DNA from 3 places in the Bacillus salitolerans genome. Region 3 is predicted to be linked to each of the others. Evidence: a T-box and tRNA genes for the amino acid it is inferred to sense, from the RefSeq annotation. Region 3 holds a T-box; the other regions hold tRNA genes.
What was found. A T-box is a leader RNA that pairs with one kind of tRNA and senses whether it is charged. The one in region 3 lies ahead of argS (arginine--tRNA ligase), so its partner is inferred to be a tRNA-Arg.
Positions count from the first base shown of each region.

Region 1: it encodes a tRNA-Arg, which carries the amino acid that the T-box ahead of argS (arginine--tRNA ligase) is inferred to sense. The anticodon was not compared.
Region 2: it encodes a tRNA-Arg, which carries the amino acid that the T-box ahead of argS (arginine--tRNA ligase) is inferred to sense. The anticodon was not compared.

Region 1 covers NZ_JBHUEM010000004.1:47,124-50,411, reverse strand. The annotation lists gene ACFSCX_RS05395 (class I SAM-dependent methyltransferase) at 1-370, opposite strand, end outside; gene ACFSCX_RS05390 (hypothetical protein) at 511-645, opposite strand; tRNA gene ACFSCX_RS05385 (tRNA-Arg) at 1,594-1,656, opposite strand; gene ACFSCX_RS05380 (hypothetical protein) at 1,849-2,355, opposite strand; partial or broken gene ACFSCX_RS05375 (DUF7674 family protein) at 2,372-2,563, opposite strand; gene ACFSCX_RS05370 (hypothetical protein) at 2,679-2,861, opposite strand; gene ACFSCX_RS05365 (hypothetical protein) at 2,953-3,120, opposite strand; tRNA gene ACFSCX_RS05360 (tRNA-Arg) at 3,252-3,288, opposite strand, start outside.
Region 2 covers NZ_JBHUEM010000054.1:238,426-241,713, reverse strand. The annotation lists gene rpoN (RNA polymerase factor sigma-54) at 1-493, opposite strand, end outside; gene yvfG (protein YvfG) at 571-789, shown strand; gene ACFSCX_RS23200 (DUF3817 domain-containing protein) at 857-1,189, shown strand; tRNA gene ACFSCX_RS23195 (tRNA-Arg) at 1,735-1,810, opposite strand; gene ACFSCX_RS23190 (hypothetical protein) at 2,247-2,720, opposite strand.
Region 3 covers NZ_JBHUEM010000007.1:106,635-109,922, forward strand. The annotation lists gene ACFSCX_RS07515 (HD domain-containing protein) at 1-32, opposite strand, end outside; gene argS (arginine--tRNA ligase) at 45-1,733, opposite strand; T-box leader at 1,777-1,999, opposite strand; gene spoIIP (stage II sporulation protein P) at 2,232-3,288, opposite strand, start outside.

The DNA of each region.
Region 1 (3,288 bases), on a different contig from region 3:
GTTTTTCTAAATGCTGAAACAAAAACCTTGCATAAGCAAAATCAAATTTTTTAGATAAATTAATTTCGTAAACATCCTGTATAGAAAAAACAGTAGATTGATTATTAGAGTTTGCCAATTCTTTAGCTTTAGAAATTAATTCAGGATTATTATCAACTCCTAAAAGAGATGTCGGCTGACATCTATCTGCTAGTAAACTCGTCGTAAACCCTGGACCACAACCTACATCAAGAACATCAAGATGAGTTGACAAACCATGCTTCTCTAAAATTCCTAATTCAATATCTTGTACAGCACTTGCTTGGAGCTTAAGCCGGTCTAACTCTTCTTGTTTTTCTGCGTAAAAATACGATTTATTATTATTTTCCAATGATATTCTCCTTCATTTTCAGTAAGTGAATTTCACCATGTTATATATTGGATAGAATGCTAGTTGATGCTAGATTATATTAAATAAGCTCGCTCCAAATTAATTAGAACGAGCTTGAATGATGGTTTTTCTATACTTTATTATGTTGGTCTAACTACTGGTAATCTTGGATCTAAAACCTTAACAGTAGCTTCTTCTTCAGCAACTGGAGTTGCTGTTACAGCAGTTACAGCTAAAGCTCCAATTACTAACATTCCTATTAAAAACTTTTTCATAGTCTCACCCCCTTATAACGGTTATTCGGATTAAAAACTTCTAAATCCTTCAATATATGTAAAGTTCCTAGTGATTTCCAAATAATTCCCGATGTATAGGTGAAACATTCCTAGGAATTCCCTAATAATTCCCGATGTATCATCTCTAATTCAGCCTCGGTATAAAGGTTCAGAATAAACCACTTAATTCTGTAATTCTCCATCATAAGAGAAAAAAGAAAAGAACCCCTCTCAAATGAGAAGGGCTAATTATTATTAGTCTGCATCAACTATAGTACTAGTGTGAATTAGGGTTGGACTAGAAATAATCCTACCTTGAAGCATTAGCTCCCCAACCGTAAACTCTGCTCAAGAGCAACTAAAAAGTTCTATCCTACTACTAGGTCATCGATTAGGAAGAGAGATAAATTGCTTGTTAGATAGGTACGTTTAGTCGGATCTCTTAACCCTAATTGTCTGTAGCTTTTGTCCCTCAAGAGTAAACTGTCCCATCTGAGTTGATTTTATAAAATGAGTCAACATCAATTTTGCTATCTTGAATCGGCAAGAATTATGCAGGGTCACAGAGGCTTTATTACGATTCAAACTATCACTAAACATTTGAAGCGACTACTATATAATAATAAGTTGTATCATACATTACAGATAAATCCTGAGATGCTGTGCCTGTTAATCGTGTAACTACTTCTGAATATAGCCCACCAGAATACGTCATTCACAAGCGTCTTGTTATATATAGGAGGTTCCTATCAACCATGTTTCAGTTCGAGATGAGAAAAGCATTATTGAAAAGGTTGAGAAGATGGTGATATAACTTGTCTAATAAATAAATTTTAGATCTTTTCCTATCAAATTCTTTAATATTCCTACACAAAAGAAAAACACCCAAAAACGTTGATTTAACAACGTTTATGAGTGCTTTCACTTATCCAAAACATTAAATGACGTCCCAGGAGAGATTCGAACTCCCGACCGACGCCTTAGAAGGGCGTTGCTCTATCCAGCTGAGCTGCCTTATATATCGCTATTCGTTCACGTTCATGTATAACGGTCATTTGTCGAACTTAGACCGTTATCGCTTATCCCCATTATAAAAGAAGTATGTTTCATTATCAATTAGGATATGTAATTTAAAATGAACTAACAAACAAATGTCGATATTATAAAAGACCACCTCCCAATACATTCAAGTGGTCTCCTACACTACCCTTTATCCTTCCATAACTTCATATATTGCCTATAATCAACTAGAAATTCCTTTATTGAATCTTTAGCTTCCGATACATAACCTAAAATGGTTTCCACAGAACAAGAAGGATTACCATATCCATTTTTGGCTTCTTCATATTGGTCTACAAGTGCCACAATTGTTCCGAACAATAAGCTATCTATGTAATCATAAGAGATATAAGCTAAATCATTCATCATACTGATTGTTTCATCTTCATTTTTTATTTCCCAACTGTCATAGATTAAGCTAAGTAATATATTAGTTGGCTTATTCTTTTCAACCGTTCCATCAATTTCCCCTAACAAATCAACCATTCTTTTTTTGTCTTTTACTAATGATATATCATAAAAGACAGAAGGAATATCATTAACATCCCTTTCCTCAATGATATTGTCAATCCATTGGATAACTTCTTCCACGTTAAAGAACTTTATTAGTAGTCCTAGTCTATATACCTCTGCAATCGTCTTAACATCCATTTATGCACCTTCTAATTTATTTAAATGGTTTTAATGTCCTTCCTAAATTCTTTTCAAATTCATAAGATTTGTCCTTTGTAATAGCACCCATGTATTTAATTGATTTCTTTAAAACCTCTGAATCATCACCTATTCGTGCAAGTATAGTAACTACTAAGACATTGTCTATGTCATCATCTGTACTCTTCGCCATTCTTTCTAAGATATCAAATACCTTTGTATAAGGTCAATGTTCTCTTCCGCTTCTATATGAGCAATGAGGAAAGGGTTTAAAACATTTCCAAATAAATGGTGAAGTCCAGGCTGTTCTCCATTCCACCACTCTATTTCCTTTGAGCATAGTTTAATAATATGTTAATAAATGGTTTAGCCGAAATTGAATGGTTTACTAACACATTAGTCGGATTCATAGGTTTACCGTCTAATCCATTCAGCATTGGCACACCTGCTTCTAACAATTCTTGTTCTAATAAATCACTATACTCATTTCCTGTTTTCTTAATCATAATATCCTCTTAGTTAACCTGTTATTTTATTTGGTTTGCTTCAAATCTCTTTGCTATTACAAATGATTCTCCAAATTCAAATATTTTGTAGCTATATTTGCCTTGTAATGACATCAAGAGCATCTGAAATTAATATAGACCTACTTAATACATTCGTTTGCTTAATAGCCTTTGGTGCTTCTTTAGAGGTAGTAGAACTCCCTTCTAAAATCTTTCTCACATCTACATTTACTTCAAATATTCCTTTTCTTTTGGTCATACAAAAAACCTCCTATATCGAAAGTGTGTAAGTCGATATACGGTGTAATTACTTACATGACCGTTATACTGACCGTTTCACTAAACGATATAGAAGGTTGATTTGACGGGCATTGCACCCGATTTAGTTAGCGTCCCAGGAGAGATTCGAACTCCCGACCGACGCCTT
Region 2 (3,288 bases), on a different contig from region 3:
GATAATGATGTTTAAGTTGTATGGACAAGGACTGCTGTAAGGTTTGAGCACCTACTCCTACAGGTTCAAGTGTTTGGATGATTGATAATGCTTCAAGTAATCTCTCATTACTCTCACCAGTCATATGACTAATTGTTGATAAATCCTCTCTCATATAGCCATCTTCATCAATATGATTAACTAATAATAGAGCTCTTTTTTTTACATCAAGTGGTTCTGATAAATATTCAATTTGAGTGCAGATATATTCGTGCAACGTTGGCCCTAACTTCCCAGGTAGCTCTAACTCCCTTTTTTTAGACCCAGAAGGTTTATAATTCCCACTAGTTTGATAAACTGTATCATGTATTCGAATAAAGGGATTTTCTAGTGAAACTTGATTAATATATTGTGATAATTCATACGAGGAATATTGTAGTAGTGTGATCGCCTGTCTTAATTCTTTCGATAATGATATTTTTGTGGTTTGCGTTTGGATTAACCGATTATTCACAAGCATCACCTCTACTCTATTTTACAATAAAGAACTAGATTGTTGAACGACTAGAATTTGTAAGGGAGGCACAGACGATGATCGACTTATTTTCTGAGGAATATTTTGTAGAGCATCTGCGGAAGCATGTTGAAATGCATGCAGAGTTCACTGACAAGACTGACGCAATGAATAGCTACTATCGCTCAATAGTTTCGACACTCGTAACCGAAAACCTTACAAAATGCTCTGAAACATTAAGGAGAATTAGAAACTTAGAGGCTGCATATGCGACTGTGAAATCCCAAGATTTTTAGCTGTTTCAAGGCGAATCATTAAGGTATAATGAGGCTATACAACCGCAAGGTCCATAGGAGGAACAACATGCTTAAAGATTCACTCGGAAGACTACGTGTGATTGGCTTTATTGAAGGCTTATCATACTTAATTTTATTATTTATTGCCATGCCGTTAAAGTATATGGCAGACTTCCCTTTGGCTGTCACCATTACCGGAGGCATTCATGGTTTATTTTTTGTTCTGTTCATTCTAGCATTAGCACATGTATTTTTCGCTTATCGTCAATCCTTTTGGTTTGGAGTGATCGGTGTACTCGCGTCCCTTCTACCGTTTGGAACGTTTCTTTTTGATCGTAAATTAAGGCATATTGAAAAACCCATTGAAGTTGTTAAAAAGCGTAAATATATAGATCTATAAAAAAATGACAAAACGCATGAGACCTTACGAATATTTTCGTAGGTCTCTCTTTATCACTATATGAACGCTAGTGATAACCAGCATTTACTTATTCGACCTATATCGACAACTTTCGACAATAAGTGTATAATAAGGGTAAGATAAGGTTTTGGTTGGTACACCATCTGGGTTACCAAAGAGAATATTCGTCCGAGTTGATTTAGATCAACTCGGCTTTTTTTTATTTTTTAAAAAAATAAACAACCTGAATCTAAAGGTAGATAATACGACAATTGTGAGGAATAAAACATCAAAGAATATTTCTAACCGAAAGATATTAGAAAGACTGGCTAACACCAACTCCCAAAACGACGGCGATGGGCTCCGTTTCTCACAACAAAATGTCTTTGAGAACACCCTTCTCAGGGATTTCACTCGGCAATCTGTCCTATTTGTTACGGAATAAAAGTACGTAGCTCTTCAATTTTCGAAAAAAACTAGGAATTTTCTTTTCTATTAGCCAATAAAAAAACAAGACTTCGCAAAAGCAAAGCCTTGTTTTTCAGCGCGCTCGAGAGGATTCGAACCCCCGGCAGACGTGGTACCGGAAACCACCGCTCTATCCAACTGAGCTACGAGCGCAGGATAATATAAGTTTAACCTCTCTATACCACCTTTTAAGAATGCGTAAGGTCTACCAGACAAATGCACAATACACCGAAAAAAGACGCAGTGTTAAGGAGGTTGGTGCTTATGTATTATAACGTAGGTTAATGCGTATTTTCAACTGGAAATAAAAAATATGTGAAGCTATACGGAAGGCTACACTGCAATTCGAACACAACGTTATTATCTTCAGAGAAGTGTTGAAACTTGTTAAGAAAACAACTTCATTTCACACGTTCATAAGAAAGCATTTCATTCTCATTCGAAACGTGGTCATAATTTTGATACTCAAGAGCATTGAGTATTTGTACCATGCATTTGTTCCGTCTTGATTTCATTAATATATTTCTAGTGACATCCGATCAATAATATACGGAAGTAAGAGAAAAGCGCCACAAATAAGTGGCATTTTTTATTTCATATCCTGATACGCTACTTTAACCGACTCGCTCCACTTTGCTTGTGGTATTATGACAGGTGAAAAACCGCCAAGCTCTACTAACTGAGTCTTATCTTTAACTTTTACGAAGTACATATCATCGCCTGGTGCTTCATAAATTGCGTCTACATATAGACCCTTATCACTGTAAAACTCTTCAATTTGATCGTTACGAATAGGTGACGTAGGTGTTGTGTCTGTTTGTGTAGTAGTTTCTGCAACTGGCAACATGTTCTGTTCTTTACTACGTTGATTCATTTCGTGTAATATTCGAACAACTTCACCAAATCCTATAAATAACATGCCGGAAATGAATGAGTAGAATCCGGTTATTAAAGCCAGACTTCCTCCGAAATTGTCAGTTAAGTCAAACGAAAATATTATACCTAGAACGATTGTAAGAAAACCAATAAATCGTAGAATAATTGCGATAGAATTGTCCTTCATGATCTCCCTCCTATACCTTTTTATATTCGATATTTGGAAAAAAAAACCTCCATTTTTTTTAAATATTGCATGGAAGTTGAATAAAGCATATGGAGACAAACCAAGTGGCGTAGAGGTTGCGTATATTCAGAAATTAAAAGCAACGATAATTGCGGATTACATGAATATCATCTATTATTACAAAGAACGAAAGGCAAGCACCCCGTTTAGCCTCAGGCAGAAAATAACCCTAAATGAGAAAAAGTGTGCTTTTCCGCTTTTACTCATTTAGGAACATTAGACCTCGAGTGACTGGGTGCTGGAGCTGGATTACAAGTCACTAGCCTATTCTCTTGCTGAAAACTTCTATACATAACATAAATATCAACGTTTGAATTCAATGGAAGCTTCATCTAATTAATGAAGATTTACAACGTTTAAATAATGCGGTTTCTATCGATCGGTTGGCTTGTTACTCCCCTTAATTTTGCATAAAGACCATGAGTTTTAGTCACTTATTTCACATCCCTCGGGCTGAGTAACTTTTCAAGTATTATGATAAGTATTTTCAATCTCAAACGTAAATTTC
Region 3 (3,288 bases):
AAATCACCATATAATGGATCTGACACGATCATATTTGCTTCCTCCTACATCTCTTCTGGTGCCTGTAGCCCCAACAAACGTAAGCCTTCTTTTAAAACAACCGTTACTGTATAAACTAGAGACAGTCGACTTTCTTTACCTGGAGTATCCTCTAATATTCTGACGGCACCATAATATTTATTAAATTCCTTCGAAAGATCTAATACGTATTTTGCAAGTAGTGAAGGGTCATACTCTTTCATGGCACGCTCAACGATTTCTGGAAAATCCATTAGATTCGTAATGATTTTCCATGCCTCATCCTCCTCCAGCATAATTTCGGTATTTCCTGCGGAATACTTCCCCTTTCTTAGAAGAGACGAAGCTCGCGCATGTGTATATTGTACATAAGGACCTGTTTCTCCTTCGAACTTCAGCATGTCATGTAAAGAAAACTCAATATCGTTCATTCGGTAATGTTTTAAATCATGAAAAATGACGGCACCAACACCTACCTCTCGAGCGACCTTCTCCTTATGGAACAATTCTGGATTTTTAGTTGAAATATTTTTTTTGGCAAGCTCAATAGCCTCATATAAAACCTCTTCTAACAACACAACCTTGCCTTTACGCGTCGACATTTTTTTCCCATCTTTTAGAATCATGCCAAAGGGAATATGGATGAGTCCATCATGCCACTGATAGCCCATTTTTTCTACTACTGAAAACACTTGTTTAAAGTGGAGGGTTTGCTCATTACCTACTACATATATGGACTTTGCAAAATGATAGGTGTCATGTCGATACGTTGCAGCTGCTAGGTCACGTGTAGCATACAATGAAGTTCCATCACGTTTCTTGATTAAACAAGGGGGTAAATCGTATTGTTGAAGTGAAACAACCTGTGCTCCCTCTGATTCTTCAAGCAGGTTCATATCTTTTAATGTTTGGACAATGTTTTCCATTTTATCATTATAAAATGCTTCACCATGATAGGAATCGAACTTAATACCTAGAAGATCATAGATTTTGGAAAACTCCTTCAACGATTCTTCCTTAAACCAGTTCCACAATCTTAACGCTTCTCCGTCACCTTCTTCTAAACGTTTAAACCATTCACGTGCTTGATCATCAAGTTGTAAATTCTTCTCTGCTTCATCATGAAATTTTACATACAGTGCCAATAGCTCTTTAATTGGATTTTCCTTTACTTTTTGTTCGTCTCCCCACAACTTATATGCGACGATTAGTTTTCCAAACTGTGTTCCAAAGTCTCCTAAATGATTAATACGAAATGGACGGTATCCACATTTTTCTGAGATAAGAGCTAGCGCATTTCCTATCACTGTCGATCTTAAGTGTCCCATCGAAAATGGTTTAGCTATATTCGGAGATGAGAAATCAATCGTTACAACTTCACCATTACCAATTTGATGTCCCCCATAGTGATGCTGTTTTGAGATAATTTCGTTGATGACATTCATGGCAACCATTCTCTTGTTTAGAAAAATATTTAAGTATCCACTCATTACCTCTATCTTGCTTATCAATGGGGATTCTATTTTAACAGCTATTTCCTGTGCAATAATTTGCGGGGACTTTCGATACATCTTTGCTAATTCAAAACAGGGGAAAGCAAAGTCTCCCATATGTGAGAATTTTGGCTTCTCAATCATGTTAAGGACTTTAGGCTGATCTACCTGTCCATCTAGAACTTCGACAATCATTTTACTTAAGTCTTGTTTGTAGTTCATGTTTATCTCCTCCTATAAAAATAAAAAAACTCCCATCTCTTAAAAAAGAGACGAGAGTTAACAAATCCCGTGGTACCACTCTACTTGTTTTATCAACGATAGATAAAGCCACTTTCCTTTGTTAACGAGGATTCCCCCGGCTAACCCTACTTCATTCAGGTAGCATCTCAAAAGTGCGGTTCATTATTGATCCAGCATCAGGCTCCCACCATCCCTGATTCGCTTTTGCCTTCACAAATAACTACTCTCTTTGTCATTGATGATTTGAATATTTCTTATCATTATAGCCAATTTTTCTCAAAAAACAAGTAAAAAATGTAATTTCTTAGAAACTATCTTTTTCGAGATCCATCATGATTGTTTATATGAATCGTAATGAGTACCTTACAACACATAATAAATCCAGCAAATAGAGAAGCAATTAAAAATGTAACAGGAAACAGAATTAAACTTATATACGACGAAATTAGTGTCCAGAAAAGCCAGAAATATAATTCTTTAGCCATTATTATTCTCTTTTTCTTCATTCAATAAGTAATTACTTATTACATTTGCTAGTGCATCAACGGTATTTTTTATTTCCACCATGTCATTATCAACCCCGCCCACTTCAATAAGAATCGAATTATCGGATAAATCTTGGTTATAATGACCGTTTCCTTCAGTAAGTCCCTTTTCAAATACTCCTCTACTAATCCCAGGGTATTGTAATTCTAACTCTTCATGTATTTTGTTAGCAAATAGAAAGCTTTTCTCGTAGTTTTCACTTGCTTGCCCCACTATAAAATACACTCTTGCATAGGGCATGTTGTTAATCGTGATCGTTGTAGTCTTCCTTCTAGCAGAGTCTCTATGAATGTCAATTAAATACTCGATATTATCATTGTTTTCCATAGCAGATTCGACGATTGTTCTAGATACTTCGTACGCCCTCGTCACTCCCCAGTTTCTTCTATTTAATTCTTGCCCTATATTTGTTTGATCAACCGTTACGCCAATCCCTTTCTGTTCTAATTGTTTACCAAGCATTTCACCTACTAGCGTTATATTCGTTTTCGCATCCACCGCTTTGTTTTCATCCGGATCGCCAGTAAGTCCGATTAACGGCAAATAGGATTCATAGCTATGAGTATGATAAATGAGTACCCTTTTCTTTATAGAGGTGCTTACTGGTGGTGTTATTGTTTCTGATTCTCTAATTGTTTCTAATTTCTCCAATTCTATTTTTGATAATTCTCTTTCTTGTAAAAGATCTTCGAGAGGTGGTGAAGACTCATATGGAATGTTTGTATAGTTTGTTCCTAATCCCGGTACAAGAATTTTTGTATCAAAGAAGGCATACCCTGGTAATTCATTACCTATCAAGGTCCTTATATCTCCGAGTTGAATTTGTAGGGTCGTTTCAAATGCCACTTTTGAGAAAGAAATCGGACTCATGTCTTCAAGGAGGTCTTGTTTAAAATAGGTATTTTGAAGGCTTATGATTTCTACCAAAAACTCTATAGGCGCCTTTTGTACATTCTGTTTTACAGGATGAAATGTGAAACTATCTTCT